One region of the Pseudomonas sp. LBUM1668 genome, then DNA from elsewhere that is predicted to be linked to it. Evidence: predicted binding sites of a transcription regulator. Region 1 holds the regulator's gene; each other region holds the start of a gene.
The links. Region 1 encodes FliA, which starts transcription of late flagellar genes. Its sites were predicted from a motif close to CTAAAGTTTNNNNNNNNNNNGCCGNTAA; they were not measured.
Positions count from the first base shown of each region.

Region 2: a site for FliA is predicted at 4,218-4,245, ahead of ACA061_RS26190 (methyl-accepting chemotaxis protein). Genes of this name have one in related genera too.
Region 3: a site for FliA is predicted at 3,309-3,336, ahead of ACA061_RS12920 (methyl-accepting chemotaxis protein). Genes of this name have one in related genera too.

Region 1 is NZ_CP166787.1:1,677,660-1,684,134, forward strand. Features, by position in the region: gene flhA (flagellar biosynthesis protein FlhA) at 1-523, shown strand, start outside; gene flhF (flagellar biosynthesis GTPase FlhF) at 535-1,875, shown strand; gene fleN (flagellar synthesis regulator FleN) at 1,992-2,822, shown strand; gene fliA (RNA polymerase sigma factor FliA) at 2,819-3,559, shown strand; gene ACA061_RS07520 (chemotaxis response regulator CheY) at 3,727-4,098, shown strand; gene ACA061_RS07525 (protein phosphatase CheZ) at 4,121-4,909, shown strand; gene ACA061_RS07530 (chemotaxis protein CheA) at 4,947-6,475, shown strand, end outside.
Region 2 is NZ_CP166787.1:5,786,500-5,792,974, forward strand. Features, by position in the region: gene ACA061_RS26180 (YifB family Mg chelatase-like AAA ATPase) at 1-701, shown strand, start outside; gene ACA061_RS26185 (aldose 1-epimerase family protein) at 698-1,912, opposite strand; gene ACA061_RS26190 (methyl-accepting chemotaxis protein) at 2,132-4,108, opposite strand; gene ACA061_RS26195 (LysR substrate-binding domain-containing protein) at 4,296-5,216, opposite strand; gene ACA061_RS26200 (NorM family multidrug efflux MATE transporter) at 5,375-6,475, shown strand, end outside.
Region 3 is NZ_CP166787.1:2,867,524-2,873,998, reverse strand. Features, by position in the region: gene ACA061_RS12940 (aldehyde dehydrogenase family protein) at 1-163, shown strand, start outside; gene ACA061_RS12935 (phenylacetate--CoA ligase family protein) at 209-1,519, shown strand; gene ACA061_RS12930 (GNAT family N-acetyltransferase) at 1,497-2,432, shown strand; gene ACA061_RS12925 (hypothetical protein) at 2,495-3,022, opposite strand; gene ACA061_RS12920 (methyl-accepting chemotaxis protein) at 3,404-5,395, shown strand; gene ACA061_RS12915 (DUF411 domain-containing protein) at 5,668-6,114, shown strand; gene ACA061_RS12910 (YqaA family protein) at 6,114-6,475, shown strand, end outside.

The sequences.
Region 1 (6,475 bases):
GGTGCCGGGCGTGGTGTCGTTGTCGCAGTTGCTCAAGGTGCTGCAAGCGTTGCTGGCCGAACATGTGCCGGTACGCGATATCCGCAGCATTGCCGAAGCCATCGCCAACAACGCCGCGAAGAGTCAAGATACCGCCGCGTTGGTGGCCGCTGTGCGGGTCGGCGTATCTCGCGCAATCGTCCAAAGCATTGTAGGCACTGAGTCTGAGCTGCCAGTTATCACTCTGGAGCCAAGGTTGGAACAGATATTGCTCAATAGTCTGCAGAAGGCAGGACAAGGCTCGGAAGAGGGCGTTCTGCTGGAGCCAAGCATGGCCGAGAAGCTGCAACGTTCGCTGATCGAAGCGGCGCAGCGGCAGGAAATGCAAGGTCAGCCGGTGATCCTCTTGGTAGCCGGCCCGATCCGCGCGATGCTCTCGCGCTTTGGCCGCCTGGCAGTCCCTGGATTGCACGTGCTGGCCTACCAGGAAATACCGGACAACAAGCAAGTGACGATCGTTGCGACAGTAGGGCCCAACGGCTGAGGTAGTGGTTTATGCAAGTTAAGCGTTTTTTCGCCGCCGATATGCGTCAGGCCATGAAGCTGGTTCGTGATGAGCTGGGCGCTGATGCCGCCATCATTGGCAACCGCCGCATTGCCGGCGGCGTCGAACTGACGGCGGCGCTGGATTACAAGTTGTCGGCGCTGGCGCCACGGGTTCCGAACATGGAACTCGAAGACGAGCTGCGCAAGACCCAGTCGCGCATCGTCACCGCTCAGGCCGAATTGAGCCTGCGTGGCGAGGCCGACGGCGACACCAATCGCCAGTTGTTCGCCGGTTTGCCAATGACCGCCGGCCTGCCGCTGACCGCTGCCGAACCGTTGAGCGAGCCGACTTATGCGGCCCCGGCGCGTCCGGCCCCGGCACCTGCGCAATCGTCCGGCGGGATTGATCCGCGCGCACTGGACTCGATGCGTTTTGAATTGAACAGCCTGCGCGAGCTGATGGAAGTTCAGCTCGGCACCCTCGCCTGGAATCAGCTGCAGGGCAGCCGCCCAGCGCAAGCCAACCTGTATCGCCGTCTGCAACGGATTGGCCTGTCCGGCCCGTTGTCGCGCGACCTGCTGGCGATGATCACGGATATCGAAGAACCGCGTCAGGCCTGGCGCATGCTGCTGGCGCACCTGGCGCGGATGATTGCCGTACCGGAAGTCGAGCCGCTGGAAGAGGGCGGTGTGATTGCCATGGTCGGCCCTGCCGGCATGGGCAAGACCACCACGCTGGCCAAGCTTGCTGCCCGTTACGTGCTCAAGTACGGCGCGCAGAATGTCGCGCTGGTGAGCATGGACAGCTTCCGCATCGGCGCGCAGGAACAACTGAAGACCCTGGGCCGGATTCTCAACGTGCCGGTAACGCACGTCGATCCGGGTCAGTCGTTGGTGCAGGCCCTGGACCCGCTGCTGCGCAAACGCGTGGTGCTGATCGATACCGCCGGCCTGCAGGCCAGCGATCCGGCACTGCGCATGCAGCTCGAAAGTCTGGCCGGGCGTGGCATCCGTTCAAAAAATTATCTCGTGCTGGCAACCACCAGCCAGAAACAGGTTCTAACCGCCGCTTATCACAGTTACAAGCGTTGCGGGCTCGCCGGGTGCATCCTGACTAAACTGGATGAAACGGCCAGCCTTGGCGAAGTGTTGAGCCTGGCGATCAGTCATGAATTGCCGGTCGCGTATCTGACCGATGGCCCACGGATTCCGGATGATTTGCATCTGCCGCGCCGTCATCAACTGGTCAGCCGCGCCGTCAGCGTGCAAATGCAGGAAGAACCCAGCGAAGAAGCCATGGCTGACATGTTCGCTGATATCTATCACAGCCCGACCAAGCAGGTAGGCTGAGGTAATCATGAACCGTTTTTGTACCTACATCGATGGTCTGCCATGCATTGTTCCGTTTGTGAACGCGCAGCCAGTAATGTGGCCTCCGTCTATGCAAGACAAGGTAAAGAAATAACATGGGCAGCATGCATCCCGTACAGGTGATCGCGGTGACCGGCGGCAAAGGTGGCGTCGGCAAGACTAACGTGTCAGTGAACTTGTCTCTGGCGCTGGCAGAGCTTGGCCGTCGGGTCATGCTGCTGGACGCCGATCTGGGGCTGGCGAACGTCGACGTTCTGTTGGGCCTGACGCCCAAACGCACCTTGGCCGACGTGATCGAAGGCCGCTGCGAATTGCGCGACGTGCTGTTGCAAGGCCCGGGCGGAATTCGCATCGTGCCTGCCGCATCGGGCACTCAGAGCATGGTGCATCTGAGCCCGGCTCAGCATGCCGGTCTGATTCAGGCGTTCAGCGACATCGGCGACAATCTCGACGTACTGGTGATCGACACCGCTGCGGGTATTGGTGACTCGGTAGTCAGTTTCGTACGCGCCGCGCAAGAAGTGTTGCTGGTGGTCTGCGACGAGCCGACTTCGATCACTGACGCTTACGCGCTGATCAAGTTGCTCAACCGCGATTACGGCATGAACCGCTTCCGCGTCCTGGCCAACATGGCGCAGAGCCCGCAGGAAGGGCGCAACCTGTTCGCCAAGTTGACCAAGGTCACGGATCGCTTCCTTGACGTGGCCCTACAATACGTCGGCGCCGTGCCTTACGACGAAAGCGTGCGCAAGGCCGTGCAGAAACAACGTGCGGTCTACGAAGCCTTTCCGCGCTCCAAGTGCGCTCTGGCGTTCAAGGCAATTGCACAGAAGGTCGATACCTGGCCGCTGCCTGCCAACCCGCGCGGCCACCTTGAATTCTTCGTCGAGCGCCTCGTGCAGCAAACGGCAGGGCCTGTCATATGACCGCAAGCGGTATGAACTACTACAAGAAGTCGGCACGTGATGCGCAGTACGAGTTGATCGAGCGTTACGCGCCACTGGTCAAACGCATTGCCTATCACTTGCTGGCACGGTTGCCGGCGAGTGTGCAGGTCGAAGACCTGATCCAGGCCGGGATGATCGGCCTGCTCGAAGTCTCGACCAAATATGACGCCAGCAAAGGCGCCAGTTTCGAAACGTACGCGGGCATTCGAATCCGCGGCGCGATGCTCGACGAAGTGCGCAAAGGGGACTGGGCGCCACGCTCGGTTCACCGCAATACCCGTATGGTCAGCGACGCAATTCGCTCGATTGAAGCTAAAACCGGCCGTGATGCTAAAGATCACGAAGTTGCGGCCGAACTCCAATTGAGTCTCGATGATTATTACGGGATTTTGAATGACACCTTGGGCAGCCGCCTGTTCAGTTTCGACGACCTGTTGCAGGACGGCGAACACGAAGGGCTGCACGAGGATGGCGCGAGTGCTCATCTTGAGCCGTCACGCGATCTGGAAGATGAACGCTTCCAGGCAGCGCTGGCGGACGCGATTGCCAATTTGCCGGAGCGTGAGCGACTGGTGTTGGCGCTGTACTACGACGAAGAGCTGAACCTCAAGGAGATCGGTGAAGTCCTTGGCGTCAGTGAGTCGCGGGTCAGCCAGTTACACAGCCAGTGCGCGGCCCGTTTGCGGGGGCGTTTGGGGGAGTGGCGAGCGCGCTGAAGGCAGTGTGGGGACACTGCGAACGAGGCTGGTGCGGTGATGAACGGCACCGGTCTTGCTCTGTTGTGCTCCAGACAGTCTTTGAGTGTTACGCCGGATTGAATGAAATGGCGCGTCCAGGTGCTGGGCGCGTTTAAGACTGCTTGGAGGTCGAATTGGACAAGAACATGAAAATCCTCATCGTTGATGACTTCTCAACGATGCGGCGGATCATCAAGAACCTGCTGCGCGATCTGGGGTTCACCAACACCGTCGAGGCTGACGATGGCATTACCGCCATTCCGGTTCTCAACAGCGGCAGCATCGACTTTCTGGTAACGGACTGGAACATGCCGGGCATGACCGGTATCGACCTGCTGCGTCACGTGCGCGCCGATGAAAAACTCAAGCACCTGCCAGTGCTGATGGTGACCGCTGAAGCCAAGCGCGAACAGATCATTGAAGCAGCCCAGGCCGGTGTAAACGGCTATGTGGTGAAACCCTTCACGGCCCAGGCGTTGAAAGACAAAATCGAGAAGATTTTCGAACGCATCGGTTGAGAAACTGCGCCACGGGGGAGCTATGGACCACAACGAATCTTCACAGGGCGATTTTGAATCGACCCTGAAAAAACATGCGGTCGAACTGGTCGAAAGCCTTGAAAAGGGCAGGTTCGGCGACGCTGTGCAATTGATCCATGAGCTCAATCAGACCCGTGACCGTGGCCTGTACCAGGAAGTTGGCAAGCTCACACGTGAACTGCACAGTGCGATCGTCAATTTCCAGATTGATCCGAACATGCCGCAGGCCGAGGAAGTGTCGCAAATTACCGACGCCACCGAACGCCTGGGCTATGTGGTCAAGCTGACGGAAGCCGCGGCCAACCGCACCATGGATCTGGTGGAAAACGCCACGCCGGTGGTCAATGGTCTGGCTGAGGAAGCCCAGTCCTTGAGTACCGATTGGGGTCGTTTCATGCGTCGTGAGGTCGGAGCTGAAGAGTTCCGCGAACTGGCGCGCCGGGTCGACGGTTTTCTGTCACGCAGCACCACGGGCAACCGTGCGGTGTCGAGCAATCTGAACGACATCCTGCTGGCTCAGGATTATCAGGACCTCACCGGTCAGGTGATCAAGCGTGTGACCCAACTGGTCACCGAAGTCGAAAGCAATTTGCTCAAACTCGTGCTCATGGCCAGTCAGGTGGACCGCTTTGCGGGCATCGAACATGACCGTGCGGCGATGCTCGCTGAAAAAGATCCACAAAAACATCTCTCGCAGGGTGAAGGTCCGCAGATTCATGCCGATAAACGAGAAGACGTTGTGTCCGGTCAGGACGATGTGGACGATTTGCTATCCAGCCTTGGATTTTGAAGTTTAGGTTTTTAGACCTGTTAGGAGCACCCCCTTAATGAGCTTCGGCGCCGATGAAGAGATCCTTCAGGATTTCCTGGTTGAGGCCGGCGAGATTCTTGAGCAGCTGTCAGAACAATTGGTCGAGCTGGAAAGCCGCCCGGATGATGCTGATCTGCTCAACGCAATTTTTCGCGGTTTCCACACTGTAAAAGGGGGCGCCGGCTTCCTTCAGCTCAATGAGCTGGTTGAGTGCTGTCACATCGCCGAAAACGTGTTCGACATCCTGCGAAAGGGTGAGCGTCGCGTTGATTCAGAACTGATGGACGTTGTGCTCGAAGCACTGGATGCGGTGAACGGCATGTTCACCGAAGTGCGCGAGCGCAGCCCGATTACGGCGGCTACGCCTGAACTGCTGGCCGCTTTGGCGCGCCTGGCCGAGCCGCAAGCGGCTGATGCCGTCGCGGTTGAAGAAGTCGTCGAGGCACCGGTTGCCGAAAGCGATTCGGGCGACATCACCGATAACGAATTTGAACAGTTGCTGGACTCGCTAAACGCCGTCAAGGCGCAGGCCGAAGCCCCGGCGGCTGCCGCTGCGCCTGCTGCAACCGAAGCGGCCAGCGATGAAATCACCGATGCCGAGTTCGAGTCGTTGCTCGATCAACTGCACGGCAAAGGCCAGTTCGCGGTTGATGCTGTGGCCCCAGCGGCGGCGGCCCCTGCGGCCCCGGCCAAGGGCGACAGCTCGGACATCACCGACGACGAATTCGAAGCACTGCTCGATCAGTTGCACGGCAAGGGCAACTTTGCCGTTGATGCGCTGGAATCGGCCATTGCCGCGGTGCCTGCGCCTGCTGCTCCGGCGGCGGCTGCGGCCGGTAGCGACCTGATCAGCGATCACGAATTCGAATCGCTGCTCGACGAATTGCACGGCAAAGGCAAGTTCACTGAAGTGGGTACCGCGTCTGCCGGCAGCACTGCCGCCGTCGCCACGCCTGCCGCCAAGGCCCCCGCCGCAGCGCCCAAGCCTGCGCCGAAAGCCGAATCGCCAAAACCTGCGGCCGCTGCTGCACCGGCTCCGGCCCGTGCGCCAGCCGCGCCACCGCCGGAAAAACCGGCCAGCGAAGCCGAAACCACCGTGCGGGTCGACACTGCGCGTCTCGACGAAATCATGAACATGGTCGGCGAGCTGGTGCTGGTGCGTAACCGTCTGGTGCGCCTGGGTCTTAACAGCGGCGACGAAGCCATGCAAAAGGCTGTGTCGAACCTCGACGTGGTCACGGCTGACTTGCAGACCGCGGTGATGAAAACGCGGATGCAGCCGATCAAGAAAGTCTTCGGGCGCTTCCCGCGTCTGGTTCGCGACCTGGCTCGTCAGCTCAAGAAAGAAATCAACCTGGAACTGGTCGGCGAAGAAACCGACCTCGACAAAAACCTTGTCGAGGCCCTGGCCGATCCGCTGGTCCACTTGGTGCGCAACGCGGTCGACCACGGCATCGAGTCGCCGGAAGAACGCGAAGCTTCGGGCAAGGCCCGTGGCGGCAAAGTGGTGCTGGCCGCCGAGCAGGAAGGCGATCACATCCTGCT
Region 2 (6,475 bases), 1.9 Mb from region 1:
CCTTTCGCCAGCCGCATCACTCAGCATCCGGCCCGGCACTGGTCGGCGGCAGTTCGAAACCACAACCCGGCGAGATCACCCTCGCCCACCACGGCGTGCTGTTTCTCGACGAACTGCCGGAGTTTGATCGCAAGGTGCTGGAGGTGCTGCGCGAGCCGCTGGAGTCCGGGCATATCGTGATTGCCCGCGCCAAGGATCGCGTGCGTTTCCCGGCGCGGTTTCAGTTGGTGGCGGCGATGAATCCATGTCCCTGTGGATATCTTGGCGAGCCGAGTGGCAAGTGTTCGTGCACGCCGGACATGGTGCAGCGCTATCGCAACAAGCTCTCGGGGCCGTTACTGGACCGGATCGATTTGCACCTGACGGTGGCGCGGGAAGCGACGGCGTTGAATCCGCAAGTGAAACCGGGAGAGGACAGCGCCAGCGCGGCGGCTTTGGTAGCCGACGCTCGTGAACGACAGCAAAAGCGTCAAGGCTGCGCCAATGCATTTCTGGACTTGCCTGGACTGAAAAGGCACTGCAAGTTATCCACAACCGACGAAACCTGGCTGGAGTCAGCCTGTGAAAGGCTGACTTTATCGCTTCGCTCGGCACATCGGTTACTCAAGGTTGCCCGGACACTGGCAGACCTCGAGCAAGTCGATGCAATCAGACGTGAGCACCTGGCCGAAGCGCTGCAATACCGGCCGGCGACGCCTTAATGCTCGGTCAGATCAACCAGCGGCATCTGCCGCACTTCAGTTTCGCGTCCGGCCTGAATCTCGGTCACGCGCTTCAACGCGTTATCCACAGCCCCTTTGTCCGGGAGCAGGCTGTAGCTGATCTGGAACTGTTTGTGTTCCTTGGGCGCAATGGTCGGCACCAGATTCAGCGGACGCTGATAGCGGCGGTTGTAGGAAAAACTGGTGCCCGGCTCCAGTCCCGTGACATAGCCCTGCCCTTGGGTGTCAGTATTTTTCCACAGGGAAAACACTGGCAACTGCTGGGTATTGAAGCCAACAGAAACACCGAGGCTGCCCGCCTTGTTATGCAGAACAGTCAGGGTTTCGCCTTTGGCATCCGCATAGGGCACGACGTTGTAGACGGTTTCGTCGTAATCCTTGGTCGGGGCGCGGTAGGTCTGCCAGTCGGGCAAATCGCCCTTGGCCTTGTCGTTGAAAGGCGACACCTGTTTTACCGGTGCAGCAAAGCGTGCGCCCTGCTCGAGGAATGGCGTACTGAAGTTGCTGTGATACAGCGCCTGATATTCCTTTGGATAGTCGCCGTTGTTGGTCAACGTATCGTTGAGTGCGAAGCGCACGCTGCCAGGCACGGTGACCAGTTCAGTGACAACCGAAAAGTCGACTTTCTTGAACGCCTGCTCTTTCAGCTCGCCGCGCAAACTGATGGCGTAGGGTGGTTTTTCATCGATGTGCAGCGTGACAGTACTGGCCGGGATGTTGGCGGCGCGTCCGTGCAGGGTCAGCAGCTCACCATTGTCCATGCCGGGATGTCCGACCCATTCGTAACCACAGCGGGTCACCAACTCGTTGAAACCTTCCAGCCAGCCCAGACCACCGCGCCCATTGAGCTCAATGAATGCCGGGTTGACCACATCCTTGACCGGCGAATCCCAGCCCATTCGCACGCTGCCAACGGAAGCGTGCAGGACATTCATGCCACGGGTTGGCACCACCGAGAGTTTCATCGTGCCGTTATCGATGTCGACAATACTGACGCCTTCCTGCCGCCCACCATGCAAGGTTCGCAAGCTCACAGAAAACGGCTTTTCGGTTTTCACGCCGAGCTGTTCACTGGTGACGGTCCAGTTTTGCGCAGGTTTGTCAGTATCTAGGAGGACGTAATCCCATGCCATTGCGTGGGAGGCAGCGGACAGTGCGCCGAGTGCGGCGACAAGTTTGAGCGGGGTCATGGCAGCAGCCTTTATTGGAGTTGTGCCATTTTTATAGCGCTGCGGAAACGTTTCAGCAAGTGTAAAAGCAGTGATAGCGCTGCAATGAATCCGCGATCAGCGGTGATGCAATCGCGGGCAAGCCCGCTCCCACAGGGCTCAAGGGCGAACACAATTTTTGCGCACACCCGATATACCTGTGGGAGCGGGCTTGCCCGCGATTACTATTTCAGTGGCGCATCAACGGAAGCGATCAACCTCGGAACGCAGATCCGCCGCCAGCTTCTCCAGCTCTTTGGCCGTTACCGCGAGGTTCGAAACCACCTCACGCTGCTCACTGTTAGCCAATGCAATGCTTTGCAGGTTGCTGCTGAGCAACGTCGCCGTACTGCTCTGCTCTTGGGTCGCGGTCGTGATCGCCGCAAACTGCTGCCCCGCCGAGCGGCTCTGCTCGTCGATGCGCGCCAGTGCCGAAGCAACATTGGCGTTACGCGACAAGCCTTCCTGCATCAGCACGTTGCCCTGCTCCATGGTGCTGATCGCGTTGCCGGTTTCCTGCTGGATGCTGTGAATCATGCTGGAAATTTCATCCGTCGCCTGACGGGTGCGCGAGGCCAGGCTGCGCACTTCATCAGCCACCACGGCGAAGCCGCGACCTTGTTCACCGGCACGGGCCGCTTCAATCGCAGCGTTGAGTGCCAGCAGGTTGGTTTGTTCGGCAATCGAGGTAATCACGCCAACGATGCCGCCAATTTCCTGGGAGCGCTGGCCGAGTGTATTGATCACTGTCGCGGTACTGTTCAGGGCGCCGGCAATTTGCTCCAGAGAAGAAGAAGCTTCTTCCATCGAGCTGCGTCCGATCTGCGTCTGCTGAGCATTTTCCTGCGCCAGGCGCTGGGTCGCCCCCATGTTGTCGGCGATGTCCAGCGACGTCGCGCTGAACTCTTCAACCGCGCCGGCCATGCTGGTGATTTCGCCGGACTGCTGCTCCATGCCTTCGTACGCGCCGCCGGACAAACCGGACAGCGCCTGGGCACGACTGTTGACCTCTTCCGAGGCGCGGCGGATGTGCTCGACCATGGTCGACAGTGCCTGGCTCATCTGATTGAAAGCGCGAGACAGCTGACCGATTTCATCGTTACTCGACACGTTCAGACGCACGCTCAGATCACCCGCACCCAAGGCCTCGGCCTGACGTACCAGGTCACCCAACGGCGCCAATTTGCTGCGCAGCAACCAAACCACAGAGCCAACCGCCAGCAACATCGCCAGCAAACTGCCAATGGCCAATTGCGTGCCTACACTCCAGGTCACTGCACGAATCTCGGTTTTCGGCATGCTCGCCACTACCGCCCACGGCCCGCCGTCGAAGGGCACCGAAACGCTGTAGAAGTCTTCAGACTTGTCGCTCCAGAAATGGCCTTTGCCCGGCGTTTTGGACATGCCGCCGATCACCGGGATCGCTTGATCCAGGGCTTGCACACCTGCTGGCGCAACCAGCCATTTGTTCTGTTCATCCAGCAGGGCCAACGAACCGGTCTGACCGATGCGGAAGCGCTTGAGGTTGTCGAACTGCGCGTTCTGCGCGTCGGTGTAATCGAAACCGACGAACAGCACCGCAATCACCTTGCCGCTGCCATCGCGCACCGGGGTGTACTGGGTCATGTAAGAACGATCAAAGAGCAACGCCCGGCCGACGTAGCTTTGCCCCGCCATCAGCTTCGCATAGGCCGGATGCGCATGATCGAGCAAGGTGCCGATGGCGCGGCTGCCATCCTGTTTGGTCAGGGAGGTGCTGACCCGCACGAAGTCTTCGCCGCTGCGCACAAACAGTGTGGCAACGCCCGCGGTCATTTGTGTGAACTCGTCGACTTCCATGAAGTTGTTGTTCAACACTTCGCTGCCCAGGTGCAGACCCGGGGTCTGGGTACCGGCAACCGTTACCGGCTCACTCGGGTGAATGCTCAAACCGGCGATGAAGCGTTTCTCGAACAACCCGCTCAAGCGCTGAGTGCTTTCACGCAACGTGCCGTGGAAGGTGCTCAATTGGTCGGCCAGCAGCCGCGCCTCACTGGCCAAATGCTCTTCACGGGTGGCGAGGTTGGCAGTATCGAGCGAACGCAGAGCAAAAACTGTACTGCCGCTGATGACAATCGCCAGTATCACAGCGAGCGCGAGGCCCAGCTGCGAGGCGATCCGAGCGCGAGGTTGAGACATGGACAGCTCCTGGCCGAGCTACCGGATCCTCCTTGATCGCAGCCATGCTCGGAAATTTTTTAATAATGGGGGTGAATCGTGAAACCGGCACGACAGTTCCACCTGCTCATAGTCGGCGGTAAAACCGAATACTTGAGCGAATAGCAGGGTTATGGCACAAGGCCGGCATTGTGACGGCTCTAACGTTTCAGCTCAAGCGCGCGACTGCCGGCAGTTCCATAGCGCGGACCTCGCCTTGCAGGAAGTCGCTGAGACGACGCAAACGTTCACCTCCCGGACGGGTTTTGGGCCACACCAGGTAGTAATTCAGGCCGCTGGCGACAGCCGTCGGCCACGGCAGGCTCAAGCGCCCTTGCGCCACATCTTCGGCCACCATCAACAAATCGCCCATCGACACGCCGTAACCGCGCGCCGCGGCGATCATCCCCAACTCCAGCGTATCGAACACCTGTCCGCCCTTGAGCGACACCTGGTCGGCCAAACCCATGTGCTCCAGCCAACTGCGCCAATCGCGGCGATCCGGGGTTGGATGGAGCAACTCGGCGGCAGCAAGTCGCGCCACGTCCCAAGGTTGATCGTGCAGCAGGTTGGGCGCGCCAACGGGAATCAGTTCCTCGGGAAACAACAGGCTGGTCTCCCAGTCCGGCGGAAAATGGCCGTCGCTGAGCAACACCGCGCAATCGAACGGCTCATCGTTAAAGTCTACCGAGTCGACGTCCATCCACGCACTGGTCAACTGCACTTCGTTACCCGGCTGCAGATGCCGGAAGCGGCTCAGGCGCGCCAGCAACCAGCGCATGGTCAGGGTCGACGGCGCCTTCATGCGCAGGATGTCGTCCTCGGCGCGCAAGGTGTTGCAGGCGCGCTCCAGCGCTGTGAAGCCTTCGCGAATGCCCGGCAACAGCAGGCGCGCCGCTTCGGTCAGTTGCAAATTGCGTCCGCTGCGATGAAACAGTCGACAGGCGAAATGATCCTCAAGCGTTCGAATGTGCCGACTCACCGCACTCTGGGTGATCGACAGCTCTTCGGCTGCGCGAGTGAATGAGCTATGCCTCGCCGCCGCTTCAAATGCGCGCAGGGCATACAACGGAGGAAGTCGACGGGACATGCATAAAGCTCCTGTAGCGGGATGCGGCCAACTTAACAGAATCTTTTCAGGATGAGTTTTAATCATGCCACCCATCCTTTTTATCCCTTTGTGCAATCCCTTCCAAGCGCCGAGAATCGACGCTCTCTTGTTCCCTCTATCGATGGGTGGTGATGACCATGCAACATCCTGTGCGTACAGAACTCTGGGCCATTCTGCGGCTGGCGGGGCCGTTGATTGCCTCACAGTTGGCGCACATGTTGATGGTGCTGACTGACACTTTGATGATGGCGCGCCTGAGCCCTGAGGCGCTGGCCGGCGGTGGCCTTGGCGCTGCGACTTACTCGTTCGTGTCGATTTTCTGCATTGGCGTGATTGCGGCGGTCGGCACGCTGGTTGCGATCCGCAAGGGCGCCGGCGACATCATTGGCGCCGCACGCCTGACCCAGGCCGGGTTGTGGCTGGCGTGGCTGATGGCGCTCGCCGCAGGGCTGCTGTTGTGGAATCTGAAACCGGTGTTGCTGCTGTTCGGCCAGACTGAAACCAACGTCAATGCCGCCGGGCAATTCCTGATTGCCCTGCCGTTCGCCCTGCCCGGCTACCTGAGCTTCATGGCCCTGCGCGGCTTCACCAGTGCCATCGGCCGGGCGACGCCGGTCATGGTCATCAGCCTGATCGGCACCGTGGCCAACTTCCTGCTCAATTACGCGCTGATCACCGGCATGTTCGGCCTGCCGAAACTGGGCTTGATGGGCATCGGCCTGGTCACGGCGATCGTTGCCAACTGCATGGCGCTGGCCTTGGCCTGGCATATTCATCGGCATCCGGCGTACGACGCTTATCCGTTGCGCGCAGGGCTGTCGCGGCCTAATCGGCAATACCTCAAGGAGCTGTGGCGCCTCGGTCTGCCGATTGGCGGCACCTACGCGGTGGAAGTCGGGTTGTTCGCCTTCGCCGCGCTGTGCATGGGCACCATGGGCAGTACGCAACTGGGCGCCCATCAGATTGCTTTGCAGATCGTGTCGGTGGCATTCATGGTGCCGGCGGGGATGTCGTACGCCATCACCATGCGTGTCGGCCAGCATTACGGCGCCGGGCAATTGGTCGATGCGCGAATGTCCGGGCGAGTCGGTATCGTCTTCGGTGCAGTGGCGATGCTGGGTTTTGCGATGGTGTTCTGGTTACTGCCGGATCAGTTGATCGGCTTGTTTCTCGACCATAACGATCCGGCATTTGCCCAGGTGATCCAACTGGCGGTGAGCCTGCTGGCGGTAGCGGCG
Region 3 (6,475 bases), 1.2 Mb from region 1:
TGAAACTGTCGACGTGCAGGCCCGACTGGCGAATTACGCGACCCTGGCAACGATTATTCAAAGCCGATTGCTGAATCTCGAAGTTGAAGTCTGTGCCATCAAAGACTTCACCCGGAACAAGCACAGCGGCAAGACGCCGTTATTGATCGATTCGCGCAACTGATACTTCCCGTGAGCTAAGCCAGAAACTATAAAAAAGGTCAACCTTGTGAACATCACTGACTCAGTAGGCGAATTGATCAACTTCGCTCGTCAACACTCGCACTATTACCGCCAACATTTCGCCGAAGTCCCTAGACAAGTAGCGTTGCTCACCGAGCTACCGGTAATTGATCCCGACGAATTCTGGCGTAACAGCGAAACTCTCGATCTGTGGCCGGTATTGACCAACTCGGCGCAGGGGGCACTGGTATTCAGAACCGGCGGTTCCACCAGCGCCGGCAAACTTTCTGTCTACACCCGGGAAGAATGGCGGCGCCTGGTCGGCGATTTCGGCAACGCCCTCAGCGCCCAATTCAAACCGGGCGACCGGGTGGCCAATCTGTTTTTTGCTGGCGACCTGTATGCCAGCTTCCTGTTCATCCACGATTCATTGGCACATGTCCGTGTGGACATCACCGAGTTTCCGTTCACCGGCGACATCGATTCGCAGGTATTGGCGCAATCCATCCAGCAGCATCGGATCAACGTACTTGCAGGCTTGCCGGCACATCTGTTGACCTTTGCCGCATGGCTTGAACGGCGCGAGCAAACGTTGCCGGTTGTCGACACGCTGCTCTATGGCGGCGAAAGTCTGTTTGATTCACAGCGCCAGCTTCTCAACCTGGCGTTTCCCAACGCGCGCATCGCCTCAATCGGCTACGCCAGCGTCGACGCCGGTTTTATCGGCAGCAGTCAACGCGATTGCGCCGAGGGTGAACATCGAATGCATGAAAATCACGCCTTCCTGGAAATCGTCGACGAATACTCGGGAGAGGTGATCGAGTCTTGCGATGAAGTGGGTTTGCTCGTCCTGACCAATCTTCACCGGCGCTTGATGCCGCTGATACGTTACCCGGTAGGCGACCGCGCCTGTTGGCGAGAACCGCACGGCACTGCGCAGCGCAAGTTCGCGCTAAAGGGCCGAAGCGCCAGTAGCCAACGAGTCCGGGTGGGAATTTTGTCGCTGGTCCCTCAAGAGATCGCCGAGCTGATACGCCGCAATCCCGCCAGTGACGACTGGCAAATGGTGATTGAACAGGCCACGTTCAAGGATGTACTGACGCTCAAATGGGTGCCGGCTGCACAGTCTCCCGACCGCGCCGACGTCAATCAGCAACTGGAAAACGCAATGCTTGAGCTTTATCCGTTGATCACGCAATTACGGACGGATCATCTGCTGGAACTGCACGTCCAGTGCTGCACGCATGAGGATCTGCCACGACATCCCCGCTCGGGCAAATGCCTGCGCGTGCTGGATCTGCGTCGCTATGAACACAAGGATCAGGAGGGTCCGGATGGAACCGCTGATTCTGCGTAACTATCGCGCCAGCGATGCCACGGCGGTCAGCCAGTTGTTCCGCGAGGTGTACGGCGATCTTTACGTGCAACCGCATGTTTATCTGCCGCAGATGATCAACCAGAACCACGCCGACCAGCGCTGGCACTCGCTGGTCGCCGAGCTGGACGGGCAGATACGCGGGCACGCCACCCTGTTTCGCGACACAGGCGCCCGCACCGCCGAACTGGCATTGAGCGCCGTCCATCCCGATGCCCGGGGACAAAACATTGCCACGCGTCTGAGCCAGCAACTGCTGAGCCACGCGCAAGCACTGGGCTGCCACAGCGTATCCATCAAACAGGTCACTCACCATCCGTACACGCAACGCATGGCCGCCAACCTCGGTTTTCATAACACCGGGCTGTTGCCGGACTACGTGCCCTCGCCGTTTGGTAGCTCAACGCCGGAATCCATTGTTATGGGATGCCGCATCATCGACGGGTATAAACGCCCGCTGCCGAGGCAGACCTGGCCGTCTGGTTACCGCAGTTTCATGGAACATTTATCCGATGTATTCGGCACGCACGAGCAAAGGTTTTGCTGGAATGGCCCAGCGATTCAGCTGGAACGACACACCAATCGTTACGACATCCGGCTCAAGAACCTACGACCCGATCTGCTCGAGCAGCTAAGGGGATTGCCGCAGCAATGGATGGTGTCGATCCGGCTCGGATTGTCGCAGCAATTTACCTGCGATCTGAACAGGCTGACCGCAATCGGATTTGTCTTCACCGGGCTGGCACCCGTCGAGGGTAAGGAGGGAGGATGGCTGGCATTGTTTCACCGGGGTTACCGGCTGGGCAAACTTGAGCTGCACTGCTCGCGGATGCAGCACTTACACGATCAGGCGCAACAGCAAGTTGTACCTCGCCTGAGCAAAATAGCGCTGTGACTTGAGCGTACCGAGATCTTGCTAATGACCCGTTCACCTTGAGCGGGTCATTGTCTGGCGGCTCAAGCCTTGGCTTTGATGCCGTCTTTATTGGGAAGCGGCGCGTTGCCTTCCCCATAGGTTTTCAGGTTTTGCAGGACGTAAATGGCTTTCTTGAATTCGGGGATCAGATTTTTGCCGTACGCGTTGCCATTGAGACCATTGTTCTGGATCGCATCAAGCTGAGTCGCGAAATACTCCAGCGCATTGAATTTGGCATCAATGTCTTTGGTCACGCCGAAACGGTCGAACTTGTCGCCGGCATTCATCAGGGTGAAGGACGTGATTTCCGAGATCAGCCCTCGGCTACGCAGCATCGCCGCCAGGTTACCCATCTGTTTTACCGAGACGTTCGCGGGATCAAAGCCCTTGATGTTTTTGCGCAGGCCTTGCTTGTCCATCTCGGCAGTGTTCAAAGCGTTAGGATCGTTACCGACCTTGGTGAGCATTTGCTGCACCTTGACGCTTTGGGACACCTGCTTTTTGCCGCCCGTGTTGCGCACCATGACGCCAGCCTTGCTTTCCCAGCCGCCGACAATGCCAATCGTCATGAGAAAACTCCCTGTGAAATGAACATGAAATATCCTTGTTGAACCACTCGAATGCCGGGGAGTATCCACCGGCCAACTAATGGCACCAACCCTTTTTGTGCACTCACTTACAATTCTCGTACATTCTCGATACAAATCAGCAGACCTCCGTGGATGCTGGCTTTCAAGACTCTCATTACATCGCGACCTGCATAAAATCCACGCCGATGGCCTGGCTGATTGATTCCTGTGTATCAAATTCAATACCGACCGGTCATCGGCCTTCAGCTTTTCAGCACTCCGGTACCTAAAGCTTCTGACTGCATCGACGATACCTAGTGATACCCGCGATGTTTACGCCTCCCGCCCCTAATAAGAATCGCAGCTCAAGGACCGGTCTCCATGCCCGCATTCCGCACTATTCAGGCTCGCTACACGCTGTTTCTGGTTCTGTTCATGCTGCTGTTGTCAGTGCTGACCGTGGTCGGTATCAGCCAATTGGTCGCACCCAAACTGCGTCAAACCGAAGAACAGGTGGTGCTCAACCGCATTGCTGAAGTCGCGGAGCAGATTCAGGGCGAGTTGAACAAGGTTCAGGCGCAACAACGCAGCATCACCCAGACCATCCCGCTGCTCGACAGCGCTGCCATCGACACGGTATTGCCGGGCCTGGTGGATCAATACGGCGAATTGAAAGTGTTTGGCGGTGGTATCTGGCCGCTACCCGGCCAGCGTGAAGCCGGGCGCAACAAGTTCAGCACCTTCTGGCACCGCGATGCTTCGGGCAAACTGGCGGTAAACACGTTCTGGAACAGTGACGCGGCGCCAAATTACTACGACCAGACCTGGTACAAGGGCGGCATGCAGACGCCGCGCGGTCAGTGTGCCTGGGCGGCGGCCTACAAGGACGACGCCAGCGCCGAGCCGCGCACCAACTGCGCCATGGCTATCCAGAAAAACGGCAACGCCTGGGGCGTGTCGACCATCGACGTCACCCTGGGTTTCTTCAACGATCTGGTGGCCCGCAAGGAAAAAGACCTCAACGCCGAAATGCTCATCGTCGAGGCCGATGGCAAAATCATCAGCAACAGTTCGCGCATCAGCGGCCCGATCGTGCTGAAGAACATCAGCGAACTGGCTGCCGGCTCGACCTTCGCCAGCCAGGTCAACGCGGGTCTGCAAAGTCGCGATCAGGCGCAACGCGTCGAATTCGACAACAACGGTGAAGCCAGTACTTTCTTCATGCGCCCGATCGAGGGCACACCGTGGTTCCTCGCCACGGCCCTGCCGACCAAAATGCTGACCGCCCAGCGTGACGACGTGCTCAGCACCCTGAGCCTGTTGCAGATTCCGCTGGTGATTCTGTTGGTGCTGTTGCAGGTCTACGCGATCCGCCAGCTGGTTTCGCGCATGAAAGCGCTGAAAGCCAACATCGACCTGCTGTCCAGCGGCGATGCCGACCTGACTCGACGCATCACCATCCGCGCCGAAGATGAACTCGGCGCCATCGGTCATTCGGTCAACACCTTTATTGCCTATCTGCAAAACATGATCGGCGAAGTCACCCAAGCCACCGGCGCCATGGCGTCGAGCCTCGACAACCTGCAACGCACGTCGGCGCATACCAGCCAGATCCTGCTGCGTCACGCGTCTGAAACCGATCAGACCGTCACCGCCATCACCGAGATGAGCTCGACCGCCGACAGCGTGGCGCAGAACGCTGCTGAAACCGCTGCCTTCACCCAGCGCGCCAACGAAAACGCCGACCGTTCTCGGGTGGTGGTAGGCGAGGCGACCAACAGCGTGGTCGCGCTGATCGATGAAGTGGCCAGCGCCACCCATAAAGTCGAAAACATGCAACAGGACGCCCAACGCATCACCGAGATTCTCGGGGTGATTGGCGCGATTGCCGGCCAGACCAACCTGTTGGCGCTCAACGCCGCCATCGAAGCGGCCCGCGCCGGTGAGCAGGGTCGCGGCTTCGCCGTGGTAGCCGATGAAGTGCGCGCCCTCGCCGCCCGCACTCAGGCCAGCACTTCGGAAATCAACGAGATGTTGAAGCGTCTGACCCAAGGGGTGAGTTCGTCGGTCAGCGCCATGGAAAACACCCAGGCCAGTTGCCAGTCGGCAGCCGACGCCACGGCACGGGTCAACGCGGGGCTGGATGAAATGGCCGGTTCCGTCAGCCATATCAACAGCCTCAGCACGCAAATCGCCACCGCCGCCGAGCAGCAAAGCGCGGTGACCGAAGAGATCAATCGCAGCATGGTGCAGATCCGCCACATGGTCGATGAACTGGTACAAAGCGGCAACGCCAGCGAACTCAACACCCGCCAGTTGCTGGAAGCCAACAGCCGGGTGAGCGCGATCATGGGGCGGTTCAAGGTGCGTTGATCCACCTCAATCTCATGTAGGAGCTGCCGCAGGCTGCGATCTTTTGATGTTGCTTTTAAAAGATCAAAAGATCGCAGCCTGCGGCAGCTCCTACACGGGATCGCGTGCAACCTTACGGATTTGTCATCTCTCGCTCATCGGGCTGTCAGGGTTGATCTACGATTATTCTGCCAGCCTGTCTTGTAGCAACTTGAAACACTGAGTTGATGCCTGGCAGGAAAAACCGGTCAAAATAAGTTCTTTTTGACCGCCACCCGAGTCGAGAGTCCATCATGCGAACCCATCTGCGCCTGGTCGCCCTGAGCGCCCTGTTCATCTCCTCCCTGGCCCAAGCTGCCGACCTGATCCCCATCGAAGTCCATCGCGACGCCAATTGCGGCTGCTGCAAGAAATGGATCAGCCACCTCGAAGCCAACGGCTTTAAAGTCGAAGACCACGTCGAATCCGACATGAGCAGCTTCAAGCAACAACACGGCGTACCGCCACGGCTTGCTTCCTGCCACACCGCAATCATCAACGGCAAATTTGTCGAAGGCCATGTGCCGGCGGAGCAAGTGCTCGCCCTGAGCAAGCGTGAAGATCTGCTAGGTGTTGCTGCCCCGGGCATGCCGATGGGCTCGCCGGGCATGGAAATGGACGGTATGAGCGACGCTTATCAAGTGATCGGTCTGAAGAAGGACGGAGCTGACGTCGTAGTGGCGGACTACCCGGCCCATTGATGGGCGCTGCTTACACAGGCCTCTTCTTTGCCGCATTCGGCGCCGCGACGTTGCTGCCGCTGCAATCTGAAGCCTTGCTGGTCGGGTTGATCGTCAGCGACCGTTACTGGCTGTGGGGATTGTTGGCGGTGGCGACCGTGGGCAATGTGCTTGGCTCGCTGGTCAACTGGTGGCTGGGTTGCAGGCTTGAGCGATTTCAGGATCGGCGCTGGTTTCCGGTCAGCGCCAGGCACATGGACAAGGCGCGCAAGCACTACGAACGATACGGCCATTGGACACTGCTGTTCAGTTGGTTGCCGATTATTGGCGATCCGCTGACGTTGGTTGCCGGGGTGATGCGCGAGCCGCTCGGGCGGTTCCT